DNA from 2 places in the Dickeya parazeae Ech586 genome. Region 1 is predicted to be linked to the other one. Evidence: predicted binding sites of a transcription regulator. Region 1 holds the regulator's gene; the other holds the start of a gene.
What was found. Region 1 encodes PhoB, which activates phosphate uptake and scavenging genes when phosphate is short. Its sites were predicted from a motif close to CTGTCATAAAACTGNCNNAT; they were not measured.

Region 1 (8,088 bases):
GACCTTCGCCCGTAACGTTTCCAACTGGGTTTGTGCTTCTTTGTGTTTCTCAAAGACGCGCTCGGAGATCAACCCATAGATATCGGTGCCGGTCAGTTCTTCAAGTAATTCTGCCCGTTGATTGGCATCGGCGTTGAGGAACGCGGCGAACTGCCCCTGAGACAACATCATTGACTTGGTGAATCGATCGAAATCCAACCCGGTGAGGTCGGCTATCATCGTCAGCTTGTCGTTTACTTTGTCGGTCAGGATCTTGCCGTCAGCGCACAACGCCAGCTCAACTTTGGGCGGCTGCAGATTGCCTTCCGGGCTGTTGTGGGCGCGACGCTGGCTCCAGAACGCGCGGTAAGCGACATTTTTTACCTCGAATTCCACCTCAGCCAGACATTCGGCCGTGTGGCGGGTCATTAATTCGTTATGGCTGGGGCTGACCTTCAGGCGCGGCGTCTGGTGGTAGAGCGCCAGACAGATGGCGTCCAGCAGGGTGGTTTTCCCGGCACCGGTAGGCCCGGTGATGGCGAAAAGGCTATTGCTGATAAATGGCTCGCGCGTGAAGTCGATTTTCCACTCGCCCTGCAATGAGTTGAGGTTTTTCAGGCGCAGGCTAAGAATTTTCATGCGGACGTCTCCTGTCGCTGTGCGTCAATCTCCTGCATAACCCGATTGAACAATCCTTTTAGACGTTGCTGGCGCGGCTCATCCAGACCGTCTTCCAGTGCCAGACGTCGTTCAAATACCTCGGCCGGTTGTAACTCTTCCAGCGTCTCTTTTTCCAATTGCACCAGCATTTGCTGTTGTTGTTCCCGGGCACGACGCAGCAGGATCACGTCCACATTGAGTGGCTCGGTCAGTGCCTGAATATGTTGCTGGATGTCACTCAGGTAGTCCTGTGTGGCGATTTCAATATCCAGCCATACCGGTTTGTCGCCATGATAATCGCGGAACCCGGCCAGACGGCGTTCTATCTCCGGCAGATTGCCTTTCACCAGTTGCATCGGCTGTTCGCTCGGTATCGTCAGCGCGGTGACTTCCTGCAATTTTCCCTGTTCAAAGTGCACCAGGTAGACCGATTTCTCATGATTGAGCTCATCAAAACTCAGCGGGATCGGTGAGCCGCTGTAGCGGATGTGTTCGCATTGCGCCACGCGCTGTGGACGATGAATATGCCCAAGCGCAATGTAGTCAGCCGGTGGGAAAGCCTGTGCCGGGAAGGCATCCAGCGTACCGATGTAAATATCGCGCACGGAATCCGATGTGGCGACGCCCACGGTGGTGAGGTGCCCGGTGAGCACGATCGGCAGTTCTTTACCCAGTGCCGCACGCTGCTCGCAGGCAAGCTGATAACAGCGCTGATAATGGCTGGCGATAGCGTCTTGTAACGCCTGCTGTTTTTGTGCGCCAGACTGTCCCGCCTGGCTGGTAAGCACATCGCGCGGACGCAGAAACGGAACAGCGCACAGCATCGCGCCGGGCTCGCCGTCACGGTTATTCAGTACCCGTACCTGCTCATGGATATCGCCGTCAAAACCGGCGATCACCTGGGTATTCAGGCAGGCCAGCAACGCGCGGGATTCGTTCAGGGTCGCGACGGAGTCATGATTGCCGCCGAGCACCACCAACTGGCAACCGGTACGCTGCAACGCCACCACAAACTGGTTATACATTTCTCGGGCATAGCTGGGCGGTGCGCCATTATCGAACACATCACCTGCTACTATTACTGCATCGGCCTGATATTGCTCAACCTGCTGCACCAGCCAGTGCAAAAAAGCCTGATGCTCAGGCGCACGGCTACGGGTATAAAAGTACTGACCGAGATGCCAGTCAGACGTATGAATAATTCGCATGAGACTCCCTGCAGGTGAGTGCAAACGAGATGTTGTTTTTGGCGGTGTTCAGACAACGGCACAAGGCGGGCACCGTAGTTAATGGCGAAACGCCGCGTCTTTATCATCGGCGATTATAGGCGTGCAGTTTAGGGCATGTCCCATAATATCTGTATGAACATGGCAACATAGCGTGGTAGGGCGGAGAAAATCAGCCGGGCGGAGGTGCTGGTAAGGCCGCGTCAGGGGCGTGGTTTGTCGGGGGATTTTTCATAAATCTGTCATAAAACTGACGCATAATGCACACCGCACGCTAACCGTGACGATTAACGGCAGGATTGATATGGCAAGACGTATTTTGGTGGTGGAAGATGAAGCGCCGATTCGTGAGATGGTGTGCTTCGTGCTTGAGCAGAACGGCTATCAGCCGGTTGAGGCCGAGGATTACGACAGCGCGGTGAACCGGCTGGCTGAGCCTTATCCTGAGCTGGTGCTGCTGGACTGGATGCTGCCCGGTGGGTCCGGTTTACAGTTTATCAAGCACATGAAACGTGAAGCGCTGACGCGGGATATTCCGGTCATGATGCTGACGGCCCGTGGTGAAGAAGAAGATCGTGTGCGCGGTCTTGAAGTCGGTGCCGATGATTACATCACCAAACCGTTTTCACCGAAAGAGTTGGTGGCGCGCATCAAAGCGGTAATGCGTCGGATTTCGCCGATGGCGGTGGAAGAAGTGATCGAAATGCGCGGCTTAAGCCTGGATCCTTCCTCTCACCGGGTGACCACGGAAGAGCACGCGCTGGACATGGGGCCGACGGAGTTCAAACTGCTGCACTTCTTTATGACTCACCCTGAACGGGTATATAGTCGAGAGCAGTTGCTGAATCACGTGTGGGGCACTAACGTTTATGTTGAGGATCGTACTGTGGATGTCCATATCCGCCGTCTGCGCAAGGCGTTGGAGACCAGTGGACACGACAAGATGGTTCAGACCGTTCGGGGAACTGGATACCGTTTCTCAACACGTTATTGATAGCGTGAGTCCCGGAGAAAATCTGACGTGCTAGAACGTTTGTCCTGGAAAAAGCTGGCGCTGGAGCTGGCTTTTTTTTGTTTGCCCGGCTTATTACTGGGGCTGATTATCGGTTATCTGCCCTGGTTTCTACTGGCGTCGGTGCTGACGGCGCTGTGCTGGAACTTCTATAACCAACTGCGCTTGTCCTACTGGTTGTGGGTTGACCGCAGTATGACCCCGCCGCCCGGCCGCTGGAGCTGGGAGCCTTTGTTCTACGGTTTGTACCAAATGCAGTTGCGTAATCGCCGTCGTCGGCGCGAACTGGCACTGCTGATCAAACGTTTCCGCAGTGGGGCGGAATCGCTGCCGGATGCGGTGGTCATCACCACCGAAGAGGGCGTCATCATTTGGTGTAACCGGCTGGCGCAGCACCTGCTGAGTTTTCGCTGGCCGGAAGATAATGGTCAGAATATCCTCAACTTGTTGCGCTACCCGGAATTTACCCAGTATATGCAACAGCAAGATTTCAGCCGCCCGCTGACGCTGACGCTGAAAAATGCGCATCATGTCGAATTCCGGGTGATGCCGTATTCAGAAGGGCAGTTGCTGATGGTGGCACGTGATGTCACCCAGATGCATCAACTCGAAGGGGCGCGGCGTAACTTTTTCGCCAACGTCAGCCATGAGCTGCGCACGCCGTTGACGGTGTTGCAAGGCTATCTGGAAATGATGAACGACGAATCGCTGGATGGTGCTTTGCAGGCTAAGGTGCTGCACACCATGCAGGAACAAACCCGCCGGATGGATGGGCTGGTGCGGCAACTGCTGACACTGTCGCGTATTGAAGCCGCCGCGGCTATCGATCTCAACGAGAAGGTGGATATTCCGCTGATGTTGCGGGTGCTCAAACGCGAAGCGGATACCTTGAGTCAGGGGCGTCATGAGATAGTGTTTCGCGTCAATGAGCAGTTACAGGTGTTCGGCAACGAGGAGCAGTTGCGTAGCGCGGTGTCGAATTTGGTGTATAACGCGGTTAACCACACGCCGCAAGGCACGCGTATTGAGGTGTGCTGGCAGCAAACGCCGCAGGGCGCGCAGTTCCAGGTTAGCGATAACGGTCCGGGCATTGCCGCAGAACATCTTCCCCGTCTGACGGAGCGCTTTTATCGTGTCGACAAAGCCCGTTCGCGCCAGACTGGCGGCAGTGGGTTGGGGCTGGCCATCGTCAAGCACGCGCTCAGCCATCATGACTCTCGTCTGGAGATCCTCAGTGAAGAAGGTACAGGCTCTCGCTTCATGTTTACCTTGCCGAATCAGCTGATTGTTCGTTCGGTATTAAGTCAGAATGCCGCGAATCCGCTGCGCTAAGCCATGCGGCGGGACTTGATTGTCCCCGCCGCAGTGCCGAGAATAGTGCGTTCTTGTCTTTCACTTCTTTCATTTTCACTCCGATGGAAAACGCACATGAAACCCGTCCGTTACCTGTTTGCTTTGCTGTTGTGCCTGTCTGGTCAGCTTGCTGCTGCGCCGCAGGCGATGTTGGCAGGTAACCTTTCCAGTGCGGGTTCCGACACGCTGGCGAACCTGATGACGTTCTGGGCGGCGGATTTCAGTCAGCATCATCCCGGTGTTAATCTCCAGGTTCAGGCGGCGGGGTCATCCTCAGCGCCAACGGCACTGGCAGCAGGGGCGGCGCAACTGGGGCCGATGAGTCGGCCAATGAAAAGTAGCGAAATCGAAGCGTTCGAGCAGCATTATGGCTATGCGCCAACGGCAGTACCGGTCGCGCTGGATGCACTGGTGGTGTTGGTCAATCAGGATAACCCGTTAACCGGACTGACGGTGCGTCAACTGGACGCCATTTTCTCCATAACCCGCCGTTGTGGCGCGGGGAAAACGGTACAGCGCTGGCAGGAGTTGGGACTAAACGGCGTCTGGCAACAGCGTTCGTTACTGCGTTATGGGCGTAATTCTGCGTCCGGCACGTACGGCTTTTTCAAACAACAGGCGTTGTGTGGTGGTGATTTTCTGCCGCAGGTCAATGAGCTTCCCGGTTCTGCCTCAGTAGTGCAGGCGGTTGCGGCATCGGTGAATGCCATCGGCTACGCCAGTATTGGTTTTCGCGCCAGCGGGGTACGGGTGCTGGCACTGGCCATCAGCGACAAAGACGACTACGTGTTGCCGACTGCCGATACTATCCGTAGTGGACGTTATCCTTACACCCGCTATCTCTATATCTACGTGAATAAAACACCGGGCCAGCCACTGGAGCCGCTGACGGCTGCGTTTTTGGACCGGGTGCTGTCAGTGTCAGGACAGGCGTTGGTCAGCCAGGACGGCTACCTGCCATTGCCGGAAATGGTGCGTGAGCAAACCAGACGATCGCTCGGTCTTGATGACCTGACACCGGCGTCAATGAGTGTTTCTGCAACAAATTGATGATAAAGATGAATTTATTTCATGTGTCGTGAAAATTCCTCCATTGTCGTTGAGAAAAATGCATGACAGGATAGTTTTACTTTTAGCCGTCTGGATGGCTATAAAATTCAGTGGCGAAATTATTTTAGTTAAAACTATTTCTTCTGAAAACTATTTCTACTAAAAACGCATTCATCTAAAAATCGACTCGTCTGACACCTACTGCCGGAAATCAGCTATTTGGGGTCAGACGTGCAGGAGCAAAACATGACACAAGCCCTTCCTCCGTTTCGTGCCGATGTGGTCGGCAGTTTGTTGCGCCCGGCGGCTATCAAGCAGGCCCGTTTACAGTTTCAGGCCGGTGAGATCGATGTCGCCGCGTTACGCCGTGTTGAAGATCAGGAAATCCAGCGTGCCGTGGAATTGCAGCGTGCTGCTGGCCTGCAATTGGTGACCGACGGCGAATTCCGTCGTGCCTGGTGGCACTTTGACTTTTTCGACAGCCTCAATGGCGTGGAGCGTTATGAAGCGGAGCAGGGCATCCAGTTCACTGGTGTGCAGACAAAAGCCCGTGGCGTAAAAGTCACCGGCAAGGTCAGCTTTAATCCTCAGCATCCGATGCTGGAGGATTTCCGTTTCCTCCAACGTGTGTCTGGCGACGCCGTTGCCAAAATGACGATCCCCAGCCCGAGCGTGTTGCACTTCCGTGGCGGTCGTAAAGTGATTGATAGCACTGTTTATCCTGATCTGGCCGACTACTTCGACGATCTGGCGCTGACCTGGCGTGATGCCATCCGTGCCTTCTATGATGCCGGTTGCCGTTATCTGCAACTGGACGATACGGTATGGGCTTATCTGTGCTCTGAAGACCAGAGACGCCAGATTCGTGAGCGTGGTGATGACCCGGATTATCTGTGCCGTACCTATGCGCAAGTGCTTAATAAAGCACTGGAAGGCAAACCGGCCGATTTAGTGGTGGGCCTGCATGTCTGCCGTGGTAATTTCCGCTCCACCTGGATTTCCGAAGGGGGCTATGAACCTGTGGCGGAAACCCTGTTCGGGACAGTGAATGTGGATGCCTTTTTCCTCGAATACGATACCGAGCGGGCGGGTGGATTTGAGCCGCTGCGCTTCATCAAGCCAGGTCATCAGAAAGTGGTGTTGGGGCTTATCACCACCAAAAATGGGCAATTGGAAAACGCAGATGACGTACAAAAACGCATCGCCGAAGCAACACGTTATGTGGCGCTGGACCAACTGTGCCTGAGTCCGCAGTGTGGCTTTGCCTCTACCGAAGAGGGCAATACGTTGTCGGAAGAGCAGCAATGGGCAAAACTTAAACTGGTCGTGAATATCGCTAACCACGTTTGTCATTGCTGTTAGTTGGTGCAATGTCCTTTTTATAACGCCGGTATGCCCTACCGGCGTTTTTTATTCCCATAAGTTTTTAATATGGTTATTTGTTGCTCTTTGATGGAATTTTGAGCTTATCTTTCGCGCTGCAAACTGTTTTCATGCACAAATCATGTATAGTCTGTGGGTGAAAATATAAATTCTAATGCTGACTTTATATTGAAGATCAGATTAATGTTCTGGTTTACCGATCACGTATTGCCTTTTATTGCTATAAACGTTTTACTTAGCCCCCATTAACGCTGTGCAATAAAACCTCACATCATAATCCTGCACATCGCACGGCTCCCGCTTCTTGCGTGCGCCGCTTTACGCGCCCGGTTTGTGCCGGCAACACCATTTTTACAGGCAACAACAACATACATTATGAGTCATCGTTTAACTTCCAAAGATATCGTGGCATTGGGCTTCATGACCTTTGCCTTGTTCGTCGGCGCCGGGAATATCATTTTCCCGCCGATGGTCGGTCAACAGGCTGGCGAACACGTGTGGGTAGCCGCACTCGGCTTTCTGATTACCGCTGTTGGCTTGCCGGTGTTGACGGTGATAGCACTGGCGCGTGTGGGGGGGGGTATTGATACGCTCAGTAGCCCGATCGGCAAGAAAGCAGGTGTACTGTTGGCGACGGTCTGCTATCTGGCGGTAGGGCCGTTGTTTGCTACGCCGCGTACCGCGACGGTCTCGTTCGAGGTCGGTATTGCGCCGCTGGTGGGTGAGGGCGCGACGCCTCTGCTGGTTTACAGCCTGATCTACTTCGCTATCGTGATCGCGATTTCGCTCTATCCCGGCCGTCTGTTGGATACCGTTGGCCATATTCTGGCACCGGTGAAAATTATCGCCCTGACCGTGCTGGGGATTGCCGCGTTGGTATGGCCGGCAGGCACGCCAGCACCGACCGTTGAAGCCTATCAGCAGGTGCCATTCTCCACCGGTTTCGTGAATGGTTATTTGACCATGGATACGCTGGGCGCGCTGGTGTTCGGTATCGTCATCGTCAATGCGGCCCGTTCTCGTGGCGTGAGTGACGCCGGGTTGTTAACCCGTTACACCATTTTGGCTGGGCTGATTGCGGGGCTGGGATTAACGCTGGTTTATCTGAGCCTGTTCCATCTCGGTTCTTTCAGTGGTTCGTTGGTGCCGAACGCGCAAAACGGTGCTGAAATCCTGCATGCGTATGTACAGTACACCTTTGGCAACATGGGCAGCAGTTTCCTGGCGTTGCTGATCTTCATTGCCTGTATGGTCACTGCGGTGGGGTTGACCTGCGCCTGTGCCGAATTCTTTGCGCAGTACCTGCCATTGTCTTACCGTGCACTGGTGTTTGTGCTGGGGCTGTTCTCGATGGTGGTGTCCAATCTGGGGCTGAGCCACCTGATTCAACTGTCTGTGCCGGTACTGACCGCCATTTATCCGCCG
Region 2 (8,088 bases), 840 kb from region 1:
TTCCCCCTGATGGTGGAACTCACCCTACGGGCTGTCGCAGGCGACGTTAAAAAACGCTTTCAGCGTTTTGTGATTCGTTCCCCCCGATGGGTGGAACTCACCCTACGGGCCGTCACAGGTGACGTTAAAAAACGCTTTCAGCGTTTTTTTGGATGCGGGGAAAAGACATAATTGCGTTATAACATCAGCATGGCAGTTTCATAAGGAATGTCCGATGCGATTTAACTCAGCGCTTTCAGGCATCATTCTGGTTTTGTTGTCCGGCAGTGCATTTAGCGCTGGCGAGATGCCTTCCGGTTATCCGACTCCGGTGCAGAAGGTATTCCGGCACTGGCAGATAACGTGCAACAACCTGAATGATTGCGATATCAGGAATAATGACCCGTATCTGCGTGTAACGCTAAAGCGTGAAGCTGGCGCTCAGGGCAAAATCTCATTGGACTTCGATCTGGCTGATAAACGTCAGGCGCTGTATCTGGATGGCGCCCGTTTCCCGTTGACGCAGCCTGCCTGGCAGACTGATGAGGAAGAGGGCGCGTACTATGTTCATACCGATCAACTGGATGTGGTTCAGCAGTTCATACTGGCAGCTAAAAACGCTAAACGGTTGTCATTGTCTGAACGTGGCGGCAGTCAGAGTAATAATCAGGAAGAGTCTATCTCGCTTAACGGCCTGAATGCGGCGTTACTACTGGCTGATGAGCGGCAGGGGCGATTGAATAATCGCAGTGCGTTATTACAGGTTGGCACTGGTGATGTGTCGCTGGTTCCCCCGATACCCGTGGGGCAGGAAATTAGCCCCGCCTATACCCAACCACCACCACTGGCTAATGCCAAGGTGTTGATAAATGGTGTCATTAACGCCAAAAAGACGCTACTGGAAGAGGAAGACTGTGGGCTCAGTAAAGAGGCCCGCCAGCTCAGCGAGGCGGAACCGCTGACCAACGAACTGGCGCTGGTGATGCTCAATTGTGGTATGGGGGCCTATCAATCCTCCAGCATGCTGTTTGTTACACCGCGCAATAACCCGCAGGCGGCGCAGTTGCTGGAATTGCCCCGGCCTATTCGCACGGTAGAAAGCCGAGAAGAAAAAATCCGCTGGTTTACTGAAGTGGATTATGACCCAGAAAGCGGTATGTTGTACCACTCCGCGAAAGGGCGTGGTATCGCCGATTGCGGTGAAAGCGCGCAGTGGGTGTTTGACGGTAAAACTTTCCAGCTTGTGGCTTACAACTATCAGCCTGAATGTAACGGTGGGCAGCCAGGAGACTGGCCGTCCGTGTGGGCGATGCCGGGCTACCCAACCGAGTAGCCCGACACGATGTTGACAGCCAGCGTGGTTTTCTCTCCTTCACGCTGGCCCGGAGGCGGCGGAACCGATGGTTGACTCCGGTTCCGGCTGTATCAGCCCGTGCACTGTAGCAACCGTCGCCAGCCTTGGCGACGAGCTGTCTGGTGATGTGCGTGGTGGTACGCAGGCTATCGTTCTCTCTTTGTATCTATTACCTTTTTCTGCGCGTTGTCTCGCATTGTCTGCCTTATTACTGCGTTGCTCCATTCGCTATCGTTTATTGATGGCTACCAAAAATTGTCTACATCCCGGCGAGTTAGCCCGATGTCTTCCAGTTGATTGTTATCTAACCGGCGCAGTGCTTTTCTTGCTCGTCGCCGCTGCCGCCAGGCGCGCCAGTGCTGGCGGGTATGGTGAAGAAGAACATGCAGGCTGAGACGGGTATGTGGACGGCGTGGTGGCTGTGCCATAGATCAATCTCCGATGAGCTGTGTCGGAAATCAGTGTGCCGCCGGAGAGTATTAGGATACAGATGCAGTAAATGACTATTCTGAAGATACAGAAGCGTGATTGTGTGATCTGAATGACCTTTTTTATGGCGATCTGTACCTGTTCCTCTTTTCCACTTCGTGGTTTAAAGAAGACAGATACAGATAGTGTATTTGTTGAAGAGGCGTATTGGCGTTTGACTCGCAGACTACTGGCGCTAGAGATGGCGAATATCTTGTCGTGTCAGGCCGATATCCCGCAGGCGACGATCATCCAGCGCATTGAGTATCTTGCGGGTTTGGTGTCGCTGGTACTGGCTTTGTACCAGGCGATACAGGCGCTGCAATAGAGAGCGAGGCGTCGGATGCTGTGTCATGGTTGTTCTCCGTAAGCGATGGGAACATCATTATGGCAAGTGCATCTGTATGGTTTTATAGACAGAGCTCGGGTTTGTTTTTAATACAGATGGCGTCAAAGACGATCTGAATGGTGGTTTTGATGATTGTCTGTATGGTGATGGCGGGTACGGATGTGAAGAGGGGGAACGGGGTATGACGCGATATCAACTGTTGGCGACGTTACTGACACAGCGCATTGAACAAGGGCTGTATCAGAGCGGCGAGCGCTTGCCATCCGTTCGGGCGCTAAGTCAGGAGCATGGCGTCAGCATCAGTACCGTACAGCAGGCTTATTATCTGCTGGAGCAGCAGCAGTTAATTGTGCCGTTGCCCCGCTCGGGTTATTTCGTTCGCTCTGGTAAAACCCAGCCGCCGATACCGGCGATGAGTAAACCGGTGCAGCGCCCGGTTGAGGTAAAAAAATGGGGTGCGGTACTGGAACTGGTTAATGCCAGACTGGACCCGGAGACGATCTCTTTAGGCAGTAGCGTACCCGATCTTACCCAGAGCACGCTTAAACCGTTGTGGAAGCAGTTGCAACGTATCGGTCAGAAACAGCTGGTCTCCGCCTTTACCTACGACAATCTGGCCGGGGTACCGGTGTTGCGGGAACAAATCGCCCGACTCATGGTTGATAGTGGTTGTCAGCTATCGGCTGACGAAATTGTGGTGACCACAGGATGTACTGAGGCGCTGGCAGTAGCGGTGAGGGCATTGGCGCATCCGGGCGATATCATCGCTGTGGAATCACCGGTGTTTCACGGTATTTTGCAGATCTTGTGCGGGTTGGATATCAAGGTGATAGAGATCCCAACCGATTTCACGTCTGGTATCAATCTGGAAGCGCTGGAGCTGGCGTTGGACCAGTGGCCCATCAAGGCGGTGATCACGGTACCGCATTGCAATAATCCGCTTGGATTCATCATGCCGTTACAACGCAAACGCGCGTTGCTGACGCTGGCGCAGCGCTACGATATTGCCATTATCGAGGATGATGTGTATGGCGAGTTGGCTTACGAATACCCGCGTCCGGCGACGCTGAAGTCGATGGATACTGAGGGTCGGGTATTGCTGTGCAGCTCGTTCTCCAAGACGCTGGCTCCGGGTTTGCGTGTGGGTTGGCTGGCACCGGGGCGCTACCTTGACCGGGCTTTGCATATGAAATATACCAGCACCGGTTCTTCTGCGGTTTGTACACAACTGGCGGTAGCGGAGTTTATCCGGCAGGGGCATTATCAGCCGCATATAAGGCGTATGCGCGGTATTTACCAGCGTAATCTGGAGCGGTTTACCTGCTGGGTGCGTCGCTATTTCCCCGATACCATTTGTGTCAGTCGGCCACAGGGCGGCTTCGTTTTATGGGTGGAAATGCCCGAGTCCTTTGATGGCGTACAGCTTAGTCAGACACTGCGCAAAGATAAGATCCATGTTGCTGGTGGTGCGTTGTTTTCCGCATCCGGCAAATACCGCCATGGTTTACGCTTGAGCTTCGCGATGCCGATGACGCCCCACATAGAGCAGACGATAGCGACGATCGGGGCCGCGGTCGAACAGACGCTGGTCAAGAGGGAAGGCGAGGCGGCGGTCTAGCGGGCTGTGATTCAAATGCCGCTAAACCAGTTATACCCCTGATCTTCCCAGTAGCCGCCGGGGTTGGTATCGCTGACAAACAGTGCGGCGATGTGTTTAGCGTTTTTGAAGCCAAGTTTGGTGGGAACGCGTAAACGTAGTGGGTAGCCGTAATCTGGCGGTAGTGTCTGATCGCCGAATTCCAGTGCCAGAATGGTTTGCGGATGCAGGGCTGTGGCCATATCGATGCTGGAATAGTAGCGGTCAGCGCATTTAAAGCCGACGTAACGGGCGTTCAGGTCAGCCCCGATATGTTGCAGAAACAGACGTAGCGGGATGCCACGCCACTGGCCGATGGCGCTCCAGCCTTCAATACAGATAAGCCGCGTAATCTGCGTTTCCTGCGGTAGCTGGCGCAATTGTTCCAGCGTCCAGACACCTTTTTTTTCGACCTTACCGCTGACCTCAAGGCGATAGCTGTCCAGATCGATATCCGGCACGTTGTATTCCGGGTAGAACGCGTTGAAGGGAAACGGCTGAGTGACCTGATCGGGTCGATAACTGGGAGCCAGACGCTGCCCGCTGAATAACCAGGCTTGTACCCGATCGTTCCAGCGCGACATCGCCCACAGGACTTTATCGATGTTGTCGCCATCTTGCATATTACAGCCAGTCAGCATCGCGACTGCGCCGAGCGTCAGCCCGGAGCGCAGCATCAGGCGGCGTTCGAGATTCACCAACTGCTTTTTCTGGCTCGGCTCCAGCATCAGCGTAGCGCGGCGCTGTGGTTTGTCACTCATGTTTGCCTCCGGTCAGCATTGCCCACAGGGTTCGCGGTACGATAAGTACCATCAGGACGTGGATGACCACGAACAGCGCGATGCCACTCATCGCCAGAAAGTGGACATAACGGGCGATGGCGAAACCGCCTAACAGGTTAGTGAGCCAGGACAACTGAACCGGCTTCCAGATTGCCAGCCCGGACAGCACCAGCAGTACGCCGAGCGCGATGACGCCGAAATACATGAGTTTCTGGATGGCGTTGTATTGATGGGACGTATGACGTAAACGTAGGGTCAGCGTCTGATGAATGTCATGCCAGAGCGATTTGCGACTGAGCGGCAGCCAGCGCTGCCGCCAGTGGCCACTGGCAAGACTCCACATCACATACAGTAAGCCATTACCCGCCCACAGCCACATAACCGCCAGATGCCAGCCAATCGCGCCGCCGAGCCAGCCACCCAATGTCATGGTGGCTGGGAAATGAAAGTTGAATAACGGCGAGGCGTTATAAATTTCCCAGCCGCTCATGAACATGCCTGTCATAGCCAGCAGATTGATCCAGTGGGCAAGCCTGACGGGCCAGGCGTGTATCGGGCGGCGGGATGGCGACATGGCTGACTCCGGTTACATTGGGGGAACGGTGCCGTCTTTACCGGCGGAAACCGCTACGGCAATGCGCTTGCCCTGATCGTCGAGCCGTGAGAACAGCACGATATGGGCGCCAGGTTTCAGCAGACTGCGATCACCGGGCGCGATACTGACGATAGGTACGTCATCCGGTACCACCACGGTTTTCTGCCCGCCGTTATAGGTCACGGTCAGTGTGCGGCCGTTGCTGTTAACCAGCTTGCCGACGGTGCCGTTGGTCATGGTGCCGCTTTTCCCGTCGGCAGATTCCCACGGGCGGAAACCTTCGCCGGTACCACGCAGGCTGGCATCGAAGACATGCACTTCCAGTGCTTTGAGCATGCCATCTGGCTGAGGGATGGCCGCAGTGCCGATAAAACTATCGGGTTTGATATCACCCGGCTCGGCTTTGGTGATGCTCATCACGCGGGTGTCAGCGGTTAGCGAGGCATCAATTTTCTGCCCTTTGCGGTCAGTCAGTTGCAACTGCGTGTCCGATACTGCCGTAATGGTGCCGCGGATCGGTGATTGTGGTTTGGCTGGCGCGTCGGCGGCGTTGACCACGTGGCTACACAGCAGCAAAGAAGAAAGCAGCAGCCCGGCAAAACGAAGTGTTGTCATGATGGATTTCCCCTGAATTGGCGAGTGTCCATCATGGTGAGGATTCCGGGTCGTCAGGATGACGGTTTGATGACATTAATGTCATCAAGTCAGGGGGCTGGAGTTGCTATGATAACGCCGAGGCAGCGGTTCCATCCGAAGGCGGGAGTAGAGGCAATGCGTATTCTGGTGGTTGAAGACGATGGCAGTACCGGCGATTACCTGAAAAAAGGACTCACCGAAGCCGGTTATGCCGTTGATCTGGCACGTAACGGTACCGACGGGTTATTTAATGCGCTTGAGCACAGTTACGACGCCATCATTCTGGATGTGATGTTGCCGGGGCTTAACGGTTGGCAAATTATTGAGATGCTGCGTAAAAAAAGCGATGTACCGGTGCTGTTTCTGACGGCGCGCGACCAGTTACACGACCGTATTCACGGGTTGGAATTGGGGGCCGACGACTACCTGATTAAACCGTTTTCGTTTACCGAGCTGGTGTTGCGTATTCGCACGTTGCTGCGCCGGGGTGTGGTCCGTGAAGCCGATCACTACGCCGTGGCGGACTTACGCCTCGACGTATTGCGGCGTAAGGCTACCCGGCAAGAGGTGGTGATCCCGCTCACCAATAAAGAGTTTATGTTGCTGCATCTGCTGGTGCGGCGCGAAGGTGAGGTGCTCTCGCGCACGTTGATTGCTTCGCAGGTATGGGACATGAATTTTGATAGTGATACCAACGTGGTGGATGTGGCAGTGAAACGCTTACGCGCCAAGATAGACAAACCATTCGATATCAAGCTCATCCACACGGTGCGCGGTATTGGCTATGTGTGCGAGCCGCGTTCATGAACCTCTGGCTTCAGCGCTGGCGCGCTATCTCCCTGAAGACCCGTTGCAGCTTGCTGTTTGCGTTGGTTGCCGCGCTGGTGGTCAGTCTGGCGGGCAGTTACCTGTATAGCGCGCTGTGGCAGGAAATGTACCGACGTAGTGATTTGCAGGTAACCGGGCGCGTTGACTATTACCGCCACCTGTTGGGGAAGAATTTTACGCTGCCGGTGTTGACCAGTAATACCGGCCTGTTTGAGAACATGCTGGGTAGTGAGCAGGATGTATTGCTGTTTTCACTACCGGGGCAAAAGCCGCTTATCAGCGTTAATCCGGCGCATATTTCACTGCCGCCATTAACGCCGGTGGCGGAGAACTCACCGTTGCGGGTTTCCAGCGTGCAAGGGGGCGTTACCGATGATGGTGTGCCGATGCGTGCGATAGCCGCTCAGGTTCGGCTCAATGACGGGCAATTGCTGCAGATTGCCGCCGCTCATGTGATGCTCAATGAGCAACGAATGCTGGAACATTACCTCTGGCGGGTAGTGGGAGCGGTGATAGCCGCGTTCATATTGATAGCCGCGTTGGGGTATCTGGTTTTGCGCCGTGGTCTCTCGCCGTTATGGCGTATGGCGGCGCAGGCGTCGGCGATTGCGCCGAACACCTTATCCACCCGTGTCAGCGATGCCGATGCCCCGCAGGAAGTGCGGCAATTGATTCGTGCTTTTAACGCCATGTTGGATCGTCTCAACGAGGGTTATCAGCGATTAACCCAGTTTTCTGCCGACCTGGCGCATGAGATTCGTACGCCGATCGGTGCGCTGATGGGGCATTGTCAGGTCGCGCTGTATCAGCCACGCAGTGTGGAAGAGTATGAAACGCTACTGTCGGACAATATTGCCGAACTGGAGCGCCTGTCGCGGATGGTAGAAAACATCCTGTTTCTGGCCCGCGCCAGCCATGAACAACCGGTCCTTAACCGGGTGCCGGTTGACGTGGAGGCCGAGCTGCGCCGGGTAGCGGATTACTTTGATATGCTGGCGGATGAGCGTGGTATCGAACTGCGCTATGAAGGTCAGGCGACACTGTCGGTGGATGCGTTATTGTTCCAGCGTGCGCTGAGTAATCTGGTTGCCAACGCGGTACGGTATGCGCATGCAGACAGCCCGATAACGTTGAGTGCGAGCACATCGCCTGAAGGGATTGTGATAGCGGTGACCAACCTCGGCCCTTTATTGCCGCCGGAGCAGTTGGAGCGGCTGTTTGACCGATTTTACCGCGTGGATGCGACCCGCAGCGCGAGTAGTGACTCCAGTGGTTTGGGGCTGTCTATCGTTCGGGCCATCATGACCTTGCATGGCGGCGAGGTGATCGCCCGATGCGATCCTGTTAATCCAACCACCGGGCGGATCTGTTTTAGCCTGATCTTCCCGGCGGTTGATCGCATCGCCTAGATCGCCTGGAAAGGATCGCCGATGTCGCGGCGATCCTGGTGCTACGTCAGTC

Region 2: DD586_RS01155 (heavy metal response regulator transcription factor) is a predicted target of PhoB. The motif match lies at 5,835-5,854, and genes of this name have one in related genera.

The regions. Positions count from the first base shown of each region.
Region 1 is NC_013592.1:1,096,411-1,104,498, forward strand. It holds gene DD586_RS04940 (SbcC/MukB-like Walker B domain-containing protein) at 1-618, opposite strand, end outside; gene sbcD (exonuclease subunit SbcD) at 615-1,847, opposite strand; gene phoB (phosphate response regulator transcription factor PhoB) at 2,170-2,859, shown strand; gene phoR (phosphate regulon sensor histidine kinase PhoR) at 2,887-4,209, shown strand; gene DD586_RS04960 (PstS family phosphate ABC transporter substrate-binding protein) at 4,306-5,280, shown strand; gene DD586_RS04965 (cobalamin-independent methionine synthase II family protein) at 5,527-6,642, shown strand; gene brnQ (branched-chain amino acid transport system II carrier protein) at 7,039-8,088, shown strand, end outside.
Region 2 is NC_013592.1:254,412-262,499, forward strand. It holds gene DD586_RS01125 (DUF1176 domain-containing protein) at 215-1,312, shown strand; gene DD586_RS21125 (DUF1127 domain-containing protein) at 1,579-1,761, opposite strand; gene DD586_RS21130 (DUF1127 domain-containing protein) at 1,998-2,156, opposite strand; gene DD586_RS01135 (aminotransferase-like domain-containing protein) at 2,332-3,768, shown strand; gene DD586_RS01140 (molybdopterin-dependent oxidoreductase) at 3,780-4,547, opposite strand; gene DD586_RS01145 (cytochrome b/b6 domain-containing protein) at 4,540-5,142, opposite strand; gene DD586_RS01150 (hypothetical protein) at 5,155-5,778, opposite strand; gene DD586_RS01155 (heavy metal response regulator transcription factor) at 5,935-6,606, shown strand; gene DD586_RS01160 (heavy metal sensor histidine kinase) at 6,603-8,036, shown strand; gene thiH (2-iminoacetate synthase ThiH) at 8,083-8,088, opposite strand, start outside.